4 regions of the Pantoea sp. PA1 genome follow, and region 4 is predicted to be linked to each of the others. Evidence: predicted binding sites of a transcription regulator. Region 4 holds the regulator's gene; each other region holds the start of a gene.
The links. The regulator PurR, encoded in region 4, represses purine synthesis genes. The targets are predictions, from matches to a motif close to CANGCAAACGTTTGCNTG.

Region 1: the regulator PurR is predicted to act here: its motif matches at 1,714-1,731, upstream of AC1V0D_RS07840 (NCS2 family permease).
Region 2: the regulator PurR is predicted to act here: its motif matches at 1,604-1,621, upstream of glyA (serine hydroxymethyltransferase).
Region 3: the regulator PurR is predicted to act here: its motif matches at 2,303-2,320, upstream of rbsD (D-ribose pyranase).

The regions. Positions count from the first base shown of each region.
Region 1 covers NZ_JBXGEE010000001.1:1,584,906-1,588,345, forward strand. Annotated here, with positions in the region: gene AC1V0D_RS07840 (NCS2 family permease) at 155-1,453, opposite strand; gene AC1V0D_RS07845 (response regulator) at 1,885-2,628, shown strand; gene AC1V0D_RS07850 (D-lyxose/D-mannose isomerase) at 2,807-3,440, opposite strand, start outside.
Region 2 covers NZ_JBXGEE010000001.1:2,166,016-2,169,455, reverse strand. Annotated here, with positions in the region: gene glnB (nitrogen regulatory protein P-II) at 1-128, shown strand, start outside; gene hmpA (NO-inducible flavohemoprotein) at 222-1,406, opposite strand; gene glyA (serine hydroxymethyltransferase) at 1,732-2,985, shown strand; gene AC1V0D_RS10370 (3-phenylpropionate MFS transporter) at 3,114-3,440, shown strand, end outside.
Region 3 covers NZ_JBXGEE010000006.1:5,283-8,722, forward strand. Annotated here, with positions in the region: gene rbsC (ribose ABC transporter permease) at 1-358, opposite strand, end outside; gene rbsA (ribose ABC transporter ATP-binding protein RbsA) at 355-1,863, opposite strand; gene rbsD (D-ribose pyranase) at 1,871-2,290, opposite strand; gene AC1V0D_RS18725 (YgiW/YdeI family stress tolerance OB fold protein) at 2,584-2,991, opposite strand; gene qseB (quorum sensing response regulator transcription factor QseB) at 3,154-3,440, shown strand, end outside.
Region 4 covers NZ_JBXGEE010000001.1:975,898-979,337, forward strand. Annotated here, with positions in the region: gene punC (purine nucleoside transporter PunC) at 1-186, opposite strand, end outside; gene punR (DNA-binding transcriptional activator PunR) at 293-1,198, shown strand; gene purR (HTH-type transcriptional repressor PurR) at 1,195-2,220, opposite strand; gene cydH (cytochrome bd-I oxidase subunit CydH) at 2,502-2,591, shown strand; gene AC1V0D_RS04830 (C40 family peptidase) at 2,639-3,427, opposite strand.

The DNA.
Region 1 (3,440 bases), 610 kb from region 4:
CGTCCGCCCCTTGACGCGTCCGCCTGCACGGGCAGGCTGAAACTCCCTCACGCCTGGCGGGCGAAACCTTCTCGGAGCAGCCCGCCGCCAGGTAATAACTCCCTCCCCCCGACAGGCGAAACCCTCTCAGAGCCACCCCGCCGCCAGGCCACCATCAGGCGCTCAGCCAGCCCAGCTTAATTACAAACAGAATCGACAGGATAATCAGCGCGGCATTGACCTCTCTGGCGCGACCGCTCAGCAGTTTCACCAGCGTCCAGGTAATAAATCCAAAAGCGATACCGTTGGCGATGGAATAGGTCAGTGGCATGGTCAGCGCGGTAACCGTCACCGGGGCAGCAGTCGTGATATCTTTCCAGTCAATATCCGCCAGACTGGATGTCATCAGCACGGCCACAAACAGCAGCGCGGGCGCGGTGGCATAGACCGGCACGCTGGAGGCCAGCGGTGAGAAGAAGAGCGCCAGCAGGAACAGCACGGCGACCACGATCGCCGTCAGGCCGGTGCGGCCACCCGCACTCACGCCCGCCGCCGACTCCACATAGCTGGTGGTGGTTGATGTGCCCAGCAGCGAACCAAACAGCGCAGCCGCACTGTCAGCAATCAGCGCACGGCCCATCTTCGGCACGTTACCCTGCTCATCCGCCAGACCGGCGCGCTTGGTGACGCCCAGCAGGGTGCCGGTGTTATCAAACACATCCACAAACAGGAAGGCAAAAATCACGCTGACCAGGCCGACGTTAAACGCGCCAGCGATATCAAGCTGCATAAAGGTCGGTGCGATCGACGGTGGTGCAGAGAAGACCCCGGCAAACGGCGACAGGCCAATGCCCATAGAGATAAAGGTTACCAGCAGAATACCGATCAGCACGGCACCGGTTACGCGACGCGCTTCCAGCACCACAATCACCACAAAGCCAAGCATCGCCAGCAGCGGACCCGGTTTTGTCAGATCGCCAATGCCCACCAGCGTCGCCGGGTTATCGACCACAATGCCTGCGCCTTCCAGCGCAATGATCGCCAGAAACAGGCCAATACCGGCACCAATCCCCGCGCGCAGCGGCAGCGGAATACTGGCAATAATCCACTCACGGATTTTAAACAGCGACATCGCAAAGAAAATCACTGCCGAGAGAAACACCGCACCCAGCGCAATCTGCCAGGTGTAGCCCATGTGCAGTACGACGGTATAGGTGAAGAAGGCGTTCAGCCCCATGCCCGGTGCCAGTGCAATCGGGTAGTTAGCGATCAGCCCCATCAGCGCACAGCCAATCGCCGCTGCCAGACAGGTCGCGACAAATACGGCGCCCTTATCCATGCCGGTCGCGCCCAGAATGCTCGGGTTAACAAACAGAATATAGGCCATCGCCAGGAAGGTGGTGATCCCGGCGATAATCTCGGTACGAACCGTCGTGTTATGCGCTTTGAGTTTGAATAGTTTTTCTAACATCATCATCTCTCGATACAGGAGACCGCACCGGTGTGGGTCTCGCTTGCCAAAGGGGGTTGCATGCTGATTATTCTGTTTTCGGGATGCGGATACCGGCCGCTGCATACTGACCTGCCGGAATCGTCTGAAATCCCTGACTGACCCACTGCCCAAAGCAATTGCCATGCCACTTACCGACGCAATCGATTACCTGGCAGAGCCGGATGCGCCTCAGAGAATTCCGAACCAAAACGAGGCGCGATTATGGTGCAATGCACCGATGATGCGCAATCGTTTTCCTGCCTCCCTTTGCCACCCCCGCAAAACTCTGCGCCAGCGCACGCTTCCGCACAGTCACGGGCGAGGCGTGTCACGTTTCAGCACGCTGCCTCAGCGCACTTTTCTGGCCTGTGTAGACTCCTGAATTAACTCTTTCGTAACATTGAGGCCGCGCCATGAAGCCAGCGATTTTGGTGGTGGATGATGATCCTGCTGTCTGCGACGTCCTGCAGGATGCGTTAGGTGAACATCAGTTAAAGGTCTACTGCTGTCATCAGGGAAAAGAGGCGCTGTTGATGCTCAGCACGCACCCGGAGATCACGCTGGTGATGCTGGATATGATGCTGCCCGACACCAACGGACTGCTGGTGCTGCAGCAGTTGCAGCGTCAGCGCCCCGAGGTGCTGGTGATCATGCTGACCGGTATGGGTTCCGAAGCGGAGATGGTGGTCGGCCTGGAGATGGGTGCCGATGATTATATCGCCAAACCCTTTAATCCGCGCGTGGTGGTGGCGCGCACCCGGGCGGCCCTGCGGCGCGGCGCACGTCCTGTCCAGAGCGAAGCGGAACCGGCGGGCTGGCGATTCGGCGGCTGGCAGCTGGACGACAGTCGCTGCCAGCTGTTCAATCCGCAGCGCGAGCTGGTGCCGCTGACCCAGGGCGAGTTCAGCCTGCTGCGGGCGCTGGTGCGTCACGCCCGCAAGGTGCTGACCCGCGATCAGCTGCTGGAGCTGACCCACAGCGAAAGTCTGGATGTGTTTGACCGCACCATCGACGTGCTGATCATGCGCCTGCGCCGCAAAATCGAAATCAACCCGCATCAGCCCGATCTGATCCGCACCATTCGCGGGCTGGGCTATGTCTTTTCGGCTGACGTAATGAAACCTGAAACCGCCCCGCGCACCAGCCAGATCGCCTGAGTCGCGCTGCGTCCTGGCAATGTCGCCGCCGTGGCGGCGGATGTGGGCGATGAAAGTCTGACGCAGTTTACGCGCGAGTACGCACGGCTGTCTGGTGAACCGCCTGCCCGCAGTATAAGAAAGATGAGGCAGTCCGATCCCGGAGACCATGCGAAGGGATGATCAGCGTCCGGGAGGGTCAGGTAAAGCCGCGGGCGTAGTCATTACAGAGCAGCCAGCGCGGCGCTTCATCCTCTTCAAGCGGATTGAAGCGGGCCAGTGGCGTCAGGAACACGTTGTCGTTTTCGTCATCATTGGGCATCGACACCTCGCCCACCAGCACGTCGCCAAAACCCGGTTCGCCCCAGAAGCTGTGCCAGAGGCCCGCCTCAAGGGTCACGCTTTCACCCGGTGAGAGCCGCAGCTGCGAACCCGCAGCGTGGGTCTGGCGCAGACCATCCAGCGACACCGTGACCGGCGAGTCAGCCAGTGCCGCGCCGTCGCGGTTATGCAGTTCGACAATCAGATTCCCGCCGCCGCGATTGATGATGTCTTCCATCTTGCGCGGATGATAGTGCATCGGCGTCAGCTGCCCGTCGCGCACGTGCAGAATCTTCTCCGCATAGGGTTTGTGCCACGGCTGTCCGCCGGGCGAACCGTTGCGCAGCGTAAACAGCGTCAGCCCGGTCTGCAGAAAGTCGTCCGCGCCAAAACTGGTGAGATCCCAGCCCAGCCGCAGTGCCAGAATCTCCGCCATCGCGTCAGGTGACTGCGCCCGCCACTGACCTGACCCGAAATCGGCCCACGGCGGCAGATGCACATCCTGCTGGCGG
Region 2 (3,440 bases), 1.2 Mb from region 4:
ATACCTGCGTCGAGACCATTATGCGCACGGCGCAGACCGGCAAAATCGGTGACGGTAAAATCTTTGTCTTTGACGTTGCGCGCGTTGTGCGAATCCGTACCGGCGAAGAGGATGAAGAGGCAATCTGATGTCCTCCTGCGCCTTGCGTCTATCCGCTGCTGCCAGCATTACCCTGCATCGTTCAACAGATTAAGCCCGCGCTGCGGGCTTTTTCACGCTCATTACATGCCTTTATGCGGGCCAAACATTTCGTAATGAATGCGTGTGTCTGCCACGCCGGCATCCCGCAGCTGCGCCACCACGTGCTCCATAAAAGCCAGCGGACCGCAGAGATAGAAGTGGGTAGCGGGTGAGGCCAGCCGTGCAGAGAGGGCGTTGAGATCCATCACGCCCTGAGCATCATAGTGCCTGGCATCCTCAGCTGCGGGCTCACGATACCAGACCCGGTGGGTGAAATCGGCCAGCTGTGCGCCTGTCGCGGCCACTTCATTGCGGAACGCATGCTGTCTGCCGTTCTCTGCCGCGTGCAGCCAGCTGACCGGCGCGCGATGATGACCGGCGGCCAGCGCATGCAGCATCGCCAGCATCGGCGTCTGACCCACGCCCGCGGAGATCAGCGCCACCGGCGTAGCAGGGGTGACTTCAAGGAAGAAATCCCCGTGCGGCGCAGTCAGCTGCAGCACATCACCTTCGCAGGCATGGTGATGCAGCCAGCCGGAGACGCTGCCCGCGGCTTCACGTTTCACCGCGATACGGTAATCTCTGCCGTTGCTGAGGTGAGTAAGCGAATACTGACGGATCTGACGATGGTCGAAAGAGGCGGGCTGCAGATGAACGGTCAGATACTGACCCGGTTTAAAGGCCGCTACCGGCCCCCCGCCAACCGGCGTCAGGGTAAAGCTTTTGATCACCTCACTCTGCTGTTCAATCACGCTGATGCGAAACGCACGGGTGCCGCGCCAGCCACCGCGCTGGTTCTCTGTCGCCTGATAAATCTCCTCCTCACGCTGGATGAACAGATCTGCCAGCACGCCATAGGCCCGTCCCCACGCGGCCAGCGCCTCTTCACCCGGATTCAGCAGCTCGCGCAGCGTTGCCAGCAGATTCTCCCCGACGATAGCGTACTGCGCAGGCTGAATATTCAGGCTGGTGTGCTTCTGCGCAATCTTCTCTACGGCGGGCAGCAGCACGGCCAGATTCTCCAGATTCGCGCCATAGGCGCAGATAGCGTTAAACAGGGCTTCGCGCTGAGCACCGTTGCGCTGATTGTTCATGTTGAAAACGTTTTTCAGCTCAGGGTGGCGGGTCAGCATGCGTTCGTAAAAGTGCGCGGTCAGCTTCGGACCGCAGGCGGCGACGGCAGGGAGGGTCGATTTAACAGCGGCGATTGTCTGTGCATCAAGCATATCAGTGACCTCATCTTTAAAGTTGCATTTTAAATGCATCTTAATACCGTCTCGCTTCTGCTGTAAACCCGCCGGTCAGTTTTCACCGGCTGCCGGTGGCAACTTTTCCGTGCATCCGGAAAAAAGCGCCTGTTATCAGACGCGGAATCGGCGGGCCGGAGAGGGGAGAAAAGGTGTAAAAAAGCAGTGCCACCCGTCAGCCAATCGTTTGCGTAAAAAGAGGCGGTTCACCCTACCTTCACCTGTTAAAACGGTTTACACTGTTGGCCTTCGCTCCCAGAGGGAGCAAATACCGTCAGAAAGTTAGCTGAGTCAGGAGATCCGGATGTTAAAGCGTGATATGAACATTGCCGATTATGATGCCGAGTTGTGGCAGGCGATGGAGCAGGAGAAAGTGCGTCAGGAAGAGCACATTGAACTGATTGCTTCTGAAAACTACACCAGCCCGCGTGTTATGCAGGCGCAGGGTTCTCAGCTCACCAACAAATACGCTGAAGGCTATCCGGGTAAACGCTACTACGGCGGTTGTGAATACGTTGATATCGTTGAGCAGCTGGCGATCGATCGCGCAAAAGCGCTGTTTGGTGCCGACTACGCTAACGTGCAGCCTCACTCCGGTTCACAGGCAAACTTCGCCGTCTACACCGCGCTGCTGCAGCCGGGCGACACCATCCTTGGGATGAACCTGGCGCACGGTGGACACCTGACTCACGGCTCACCGGTTAACCTCTCCGGCAAACTCTATAACGTGGTTGCTTACGGCATCGATGAAACCGGTAAAATCGACTATGACGAGCTGGCTGAACTGGCGCAGACCCACAAGCCAAAAATGATCGTGGGCGGCTTCTCTGCCTACTCCGGCGTCTGCGACTGGGCAAAAATGCGTGAAATCGCCGACAGCGTCGGTGCCTGGCTGTTCGTCGACATGGCGCACGTTGCCGGTCTGGTCGCGGCTGAGGTCTATCCGAGCCCGGTTCCGCATGCGCACATCGTCACCTCCACCACCCACAAAACCCTGGCGGGTCCGCGTGGCGGCATCATTCTGGCAAAGAACGGCGACGAAGATTTCTACAAAAAGCTCAACTCTGCGGTCTTCCCGGGCGGTCAGGGTGGTCCTCTGATGCACGTTATCGCCGGTAAAGCGGTAGCCTTCAAAGAGGCGATGGAGCCGGAGTTCAAAACCTACCAGCAGCAGGTGGCAAAAAACGCCAAAGCGATGGTAGAGGTGCTGATTGAGCGCGGTTACGACATCGTCTCTGGCGGAACCCATAACCATCTGTTCCTGATCGATCTGGTGAGCAAAAACATGACCGGTAAAGAAGCGGATGCCGCACTGGGCCGTGCCAACATCACCGTCAACAAAAACAGCGTGCCAAACGATCCGAAGAGCCCGTTTGTCACCTCGGGTATCCGTATCGGTACCCCGGCCGTCACGCGTCGTGGCTTTAAAGAAGCAGACGTGCGTGAACTGGCTGGCTGGATCGCGGACGTGCTGGACAACGTCAACGACGAAGCGACTATTGAGCGCACGAAGCAGAAAGTACTGGAAATCTGCGGTCGTCTGCCGGTCTACGCTTAATCGCTAACCTGTTGTAAGACACCACAAAAAGGATGGCATCTGCCATCCTTTTTTATTGCCTGTTCGGTGGCGCTCTGCCAGAGTAGCGCCCACCTGTGCTGCAAGGCAGCAAACCTGCTGGAGGGAATATGGCAATCGGCTCCGCCAGATGGCTCGGACTGGGCTACTTCACTTACTTCTTCTGTTACGGCATCTACCTGCCATTCTGGGGCGTGTGGCTGAAAGGCACCGGTCTGGATGCAGAAAAAATCGGCCTGCTGCTGGGCTGTGGCATGGTGGCGCGCTTTGTCGGCAGCCTGCTTATCGCGTCTCAGGTCAGAAATCCTGCCCGGCTGATTACGGCGCTGCGGCTGCTGGCCCTGATGACCTGCCTGTTCATCATCGGATTCTGGGTGGGTGAGCAGTGGATGTGGCTGATGGCGGTGATGATTGGCTTCAACCTCTTTTTCTCCCCG
Region 3 (3,440 bases), on a different contig from region 4:
CGATGGTGCCGGTCAGGGCACCGATTGCCGCCCCCAGCGCCAGCGAGGCCGCCACCGCCACCAGGGCATTGACCTCCATACCCACCAGCGACGCGCCTACCGCACCGGTCAGTGCCAGCAGCGATCCCACAGAGAGGTCGATACCGGAAGTCAGGATCACCAGCGTCATCCCGACCGCCATAATGGCATTCACCGAGGTCTGCTGCAGGATGTTGAACAGGTTCGCGACGGTAAAGAAGTTCGGACTCTGACTGGCGACCACGGCGATCAGCACCATCAGCGCAATCAGCGACTTCTGCTCCAGTAACCAGCTTTTGCTAAACCAGCGGCGGCTGGCAGGTAACGTTTGGGTTGTCATACCACTAAATCCTCGCTGTGTTGCTTGCCTACGGCGGCGGCCATCAGACGTTCCTGAGTGGCGTCTTCCCGGGTAAATTCGCCGCTGATACGGCCTTCATGCATCACCAGAATCCGGTCGCTCATGCCCAGCACTTCCGGCATTTCCGAGGAAACGAGGATGATGCTCAGCCCTTCGGCCTTGAACTGGTTAATCAGTTGATAGATCTCTTTCTTCGCGCCGACATCCACACCGCGGGTCGGTTCGTCCAGAATCAGTACGTTGGGCCGGGTCATCAGTCCGCGGGCAATCGCCACTTTCTGCTGGTTACCCCCGGAAAGCAGGCCAATCGGCTGCTCCATTGAGGGCGTTTTCACATTGAACAGCCGGATAAAATCGCCGACCGCCAGCTGCTCTGCCGCGTGCTTCAGTGACCCGCTGCCGCGACTGAAATAACGTAACGCCGTCAGCGACATGTTCTCTTTTACCGACATGCCCAGCACTAGGCCGTCGCGCTTACGATCCTCGGAGATATAGACGATGCCGTTAGCCAGCCCATCCTGTGGCGAACGCGTTACCACTTCGCGGCCGCTGAGCCACAGTTTGCCTTCGTGGCGCGGCAGCGCGCCATAAAGCACCTTCATCAGTTCGGTACGGCCCGCGCCCATCAGGCCGGAGATACCCAGAATTTCGCCTTTGCGCAGGCTGAAGCTGACCTTATCCACGCCCGGTCCGCTGACGTTTTCCACTTTCAGCCGCACGTCGCCGGGCGCCTGATCCAGACGGGGATATTGATCTTCCAGTTTGCGCCCGACCATCATCTCGATCAGGCTCTCTTCGGTCAGCGCGCTGACCGGACGCTCCGCAATAAACTGCCCGTCGCGGAACACCGTGACGTCATCGCAGATCTCAAAGATCTCTTTCATGCGATGCGAGATGTAGACGATGCCGCAGCCCTGCGCTTTCAGCTCATTGATCACCCGGAACAGCGACAGCGTTTCGGTATCGGTCAGCGCGTCGGTCGGCTCATCCATGATGATCACCTGCGATTCAAAGCTCAGCACTTTGGCGATTTCGACCATTTGCTGATCGCCAATCGACAGCTCGCCCACCAGCTTGTGGCTGCTGAAGCGCAGATTGAGGCGTTTGAGCAGCGCGTCGGCTTCGGCATACATGCGTTGCCACTGAATACGGCCAAACCGGCTGACATATTCGCGACCAAGAAAAATGTTTTCCGCCACGGTTAACTGCGGGATCAGGTTCAGTTCCTGATGGATGATGCCAATGCCCGCTTCCTGCGACGCTTTCGGCCCACTGAAGCGGGTCTCTTTGCCGAGCCAGCGCAGCGTACCGGCATCATACTGGTAGATCCCGGTCAGGACTTTCATCATGGTGGACTTGCCTGCGCCGTTCTCTCCGACCAGCGCCATCACGCGACCTGCGCGGACATTCAGCGAGGCACCCTTAAGGGCTTTCACCCCCGGAAAGGATTTTTCAATGCCGTCGAGTTGCAGTAAAGGTTGCATAGCGGCCTCAGAAGGTCACACCGGCGCTGAGGATGACATTGGCAAACGGAGAGCACTCCCCGCTGCGAATGACCGCCTGGCTACGCTGCGTGTGTTGTTTGAACTGTTCATGCGAGAGGTAGCGGATGGTGATGACGTTCCCCTGCTGCTGCTGCAGGGCTTCGAGTGCGGCAATCAGCGCACGGTGAAGAGGGGGATTGTGCTGCTGAATCTCCTCCGCCATCAGGGCGCTTTCTACCTGCATCTCCAGGACAACCGCATTCACCACCTGCATAAAATCGGGCGTACCCGGCGTGAGCGCCAGATCAATACGCTGCGGACCGGCCGGAATCGGCAGGCCAGCATCCGCAATCGTCAGCGTATCCGTGTGTCCCAGGCGGGCAATCACATGAGAGAGTTCAGCGTTTAACAGGCGACCTTTTTTCATCTTTTCACTCCACAGCGAAACGTTTCGCTGACAGGAGTGTATGAAATGCCGCCATCAACTCAACCAGCAAAGAAGAAATCTGTGATCGCTATCGAAACGTTTCGCTTACGCGGGCGAGAATTTGAATTAGGGCAGGAGAGGGGCTGAAAAAAGGATCGTGAAGGCAGTCTCAGGCGGCTGGCAAACTTAACGCCGGAAAAAACGGGCAGCAAGGGTTCAGCACAAAACAGAGAGGAGATGGACAGAGGAGGAAAGCGTCCCGCGCCGGGAGAGGCGCGGGCCTGAAAAAAAGATTAAGGCAGTTTCTTAACCTGTTTGACGTCCATCTCAATGCTGTTGAAATCTTTATCCAGCTCACCCGTCAGCTCAACATTGTCTTTCGGTGAGATGGTCTGGCCGTTCCAGTGCTTGTGGTCGATTTCAACTTTCATCGTGCCGGTCTGGTCGCGGAACAGATAATCTTCATCGCCGATCTGTTTCTCCAGCTTGCCGCGCACGGTGATCCAGCTGTCATCTTTCATCTCTTCCGCCTGCTTCACCGTCACCACACTGGTCTGGTCGGCACGAAAACCGCCCTGGCCAGCGGCAGCCTTCGTCTGTGCGGCGGGCGCACTGGGATCAACAAATCCGCCCTGCTGTGCAGCAAAAACCGGCGCGGAAGCCAGCATAACGACGGTCAGAATAGCAGCGTGCTTTTTCATGGTGTACCCCTTTTTTAGTGGTCGGTCCGGGTGGAACAGGCTCAGTTGACCACAGAGTTCTTAACAGCTTCTTAAGCATTAAAAATAGACGATATTTGCCGGAATCAGCTGTACAAGCAGAAGGGGGCTTCGTATAAAACGCTATCGGAACAGGGAGACATCATGCGTATTTTACTGATTGAAGACGATCGCTTAATTGGTGACGGTATTAAGGCAGGGCTGAGCAGGCTGGGCTTCAGCGTTGACTGGTTTACCTCCGGTGAGGCGGGCTTTAACGCGCTGGACGCGGCCCCCTGGGATGCGGTGATTCTGGATCTCTCTCTGCCCGAACGCGACGGGCTCGATATTCTGCGACAGTGGCGGCAGCAGGGCAAAGATGTTCCGGTGTTAATCCTGACCGCGCGCGATGCACTCGACCAGCGGGTCGAAGGGCTGCAGCAGGGCGCCGA
Region 4 (3,440 bases):
GCCCCAGAAGAGCTGACCACAGGCGAAGCCGGCCAGAAACAGACTCATGCTGGCGCTGATCAGGCCGGGCGAGGTGCGGAACGTCTCCTGCATCGCGCCAAAGGCGGGCAGGTACATATCGGTGGCTAAAAAGCCCAGCATGCTGAGCAGAGCGAGGTAGGGCATAAATCCTATATTCGACAACATCAGATTCTCATTTTGCAGGGTAAACGCGGCAGAGTGTAAAAGGTGCGTTTGCGGCTGTGAAACGGTAATATTTGCCGGTTGCTGTTAAAATTTTTGAAGGCAGATTATGTGGTCAGAGTATGCACTGGAAGTGGTTGACGCGGTTGCACGCGGGGGCAGTTTCAGCGCCGCCGCGCAGGAGTTACATCGGGTGCCGTCTGCCATCAGCTATACGGTTCGCCAGCTGGAAACCTGGCTGGCGGTGCCGCTGTTTGAGCGTCAGCACCGTGAAGTGGTACTGACCCCGGCGGGGGAGCATTTTGTCAGGGAAGGGCGCAGCGTCATCAAAAAAATGCTCGCAACCCGGCAGCAGTGTCAGCAGCTGGCTAACGGCTGGCGCGGACAGCTAAGCATTGCCGTTGATCGCATCGCCAAACCGCAGCGTACCCGGCAGCTGGTTAACGATTTTTATCGCCACTTTCCGGACATGGAGCTGCACATCAGTTATGAGGTCTTCAACGGGGTCTGGGATGCCCTGGCCGATGGCCGGGTCGATGTCGCGATTGGCGCGACCCAGGCGATACCGGTTGGCGGACGGTTTGCGTTCCGGGATATGGGGAAGCTCAACTGGCGCTGCGTGGTGGCACCCGACCATCCTCTGACGCAGGCGACCCGGATTGATGATGACACGCTGCGTCACTGGCCGTCGCTGGTGCTGGAGGATACGTCACGGGCGCTGCCGCGGCGCATGACGTGGACGCTGGACAATCAGCGCAGGCTGGTGGTGCCGGAATGGCAAACCGGGCTGGAGTGTGTGCAGGCGGGATTGTGCGTGGCGATGGTGCCGGGCCATCTGGCCCGGCCACTGCTCGACAGCGGCGCGCTGGTGGAACTGACGCTGCCGCAGGCGTTTCCGGACAGCCCCTGCTGTGTCAGCTGGGCAGAGGATCGCGCATCACCGGCAACAGGCTGGTTACTCAGCTATCTGGGTGATGCGCAAACGCTTAATCAGGAGTGGTTAAGCGAGGATTAACGGCGATAGTCGCGGAACGGACCATCCGCAACTGAACGGCGTTCAATCAGCGTGGGATGGACTTCAATCGTTTGTGACACTTCGCGCTTGCTGGTGATGCGATCAAGCAGCATATCCAGCGCCTTCTCACCCAGCTGAGCCTTGGGCTGATGGACGGTGGTCAGTGCAGGCGCAAAATAGCGCGCGTTGCGCACATTGTCATAACCGATCACCGAAATGTCCTGCGGAACGCGCAGACCCATCTCGTCAGCGGCGCAAATCGCCCCCATAGCCATGATGTCGCCACCGCAGAACACCGCCGTCGGGCGCTGCTTCTGCGACAGGATCTGCTGCATCGCCTGATAGCCCGACTCCGGCTCAAAGTCACCCTGCACAATCCACTCGGCGCGCGGCTGAATGCCCGCCTCTTCCAGCGCCTTAAGGAAACCGGCATGACGTCCGCCCCCGGTGTTGCGCTCCATCTGACCGGGGATGGCGCCGATGTCGCGGTGGCCGCGCTCAATCAGATAGCGTCCCGCCAGATAGCCACCCTGGAAGGCGTTATCCAGCACCGTATCGGTGAAGTCGGCACGCGACTCGCCCCAGTCCATCACCACCATCGGGATATTGCGGTTCTCTTCCAGCATCTGCAGCAGGTCGTCCGGGTATTCAGAGCACATGACCAGCAGGCCATCGACGCGCTTCTGCGCCATCATGCTGAGGTAGGCGCGCTGTTTTTGCAGATCGTTATGCGCATTCCCCAGAATCAGCGTATAGCCTTTGTCAAAACAGTGATTCTCGACCGCTTCGATAATCTCAGCGAAATAGGGCGCTTCGCTGGAGGTGGCCAGCAGCCCCAGCGTCCGGGTGTGATTCACCTTCAGGCTGCGCGCCACGGCGCTCGGCGAGTAGTGCAGTTCCTTGATCGCCTGCCAGACCGCATCGCGCGTCTCTTCAGCCACGAAGCGGGTTTTATTGATGACGTGCGAAACCGTGGTCGTGGAGACGCCAGCGCGTTTTGCCACATCTTTAATTGTTGCCATGAAAATCGGACTCCAGGACTTATCTAACTGTATGATAAGCGTAGTGTTAAACGTTTGCGTCTGCTCAGGGTATTTTCCGCAAAAATGCCGTGTTATGGCGCATTAAACCGGCGGCCGACGGAGAATAAATGCCTGAAAAAGTGCGCAAACGGAATCAGGGCTGCGCGCGTTGCGCAACAAGGGCGGGATTCTAACAAGGCTGAACGGATAAAACGAGATTTTTACCCACGGCTGTGGGAAAATAGAATAACCACAATGATTACGTGGTTAAAGAGCAACCCATGAGTACCGATCTTAAACTGGCGTTAATGACCACTGTCGGCTGCCTGCTGATGATTGTGGCCTTTAGTTTTACCGCTGTACTGCACTGATAAAAAAGCCGGGACTTCTCTCGGCTTTTTTCTGACACTGCATCAGCTCAGCGAATGGTTTTCGGCGTCATTACACGACGCGCACCTATGTAGTGACGCTGCCAGTAATCTTCCCCTAACGCACTGATCTGAATATCTTTGCCGGTACGCGGTGACTGAATAAACTTGCCGTCACCCAGGTAAACCCCGACGTGATCCGCGGTTCCGCGGCCATTAATGCGGAAGAAGACCAGATCGCCTTTTTCCAGTGACTCACGTTTGATAGGGGCAGCGTCACGCAGGTGATACATCTCGTTAGCGGTGCGCGGAATTTTAAACTTCACCAGATCTTTATAGGCGTACCAGACCAATCCGCTGCAGTCGAAGCCGGTGTGGGGGGAGGTGCCGCCCCACTGATAAGGTTTGCCCAGCTGGCCCATGAGCTTGGTCATCGCTGTTTCACGCGCTTTCTGGTAGCGCTGACGGTGAGATTTGCTCATTTTAATGGTGCCGGTCTCGCTGGCATCCGCGTTTTTCAGCAGGCGCTGGTGGCCGTAGCGTTTTTTCTCTTTGGTGCTGAGTCGGGCGGTCTTAAGCGAGGTTTTTTTGGCAGGTGTCTGTTTAGCGGTCAGTTCAACTTTTTTCTGTTTTTTCGTTTTGAGCTTCTGAACCGGGCTGAGACGGGTTTTTTTTGTCGTGGTTTTCACCACGCGACGTTTGCGGCGCTCATCCTCGCGCGCACTCTTTTTCTCTGCTTTATGCGTACTGACGTTCACCGGAGCGTGCGGAGACGCGGCGGCGATGTTGAAGAACAGTTGCGCAAAGGCCAGCATAAAAAGCGTAATGATTAAACGCATAGTCCATTAAGTA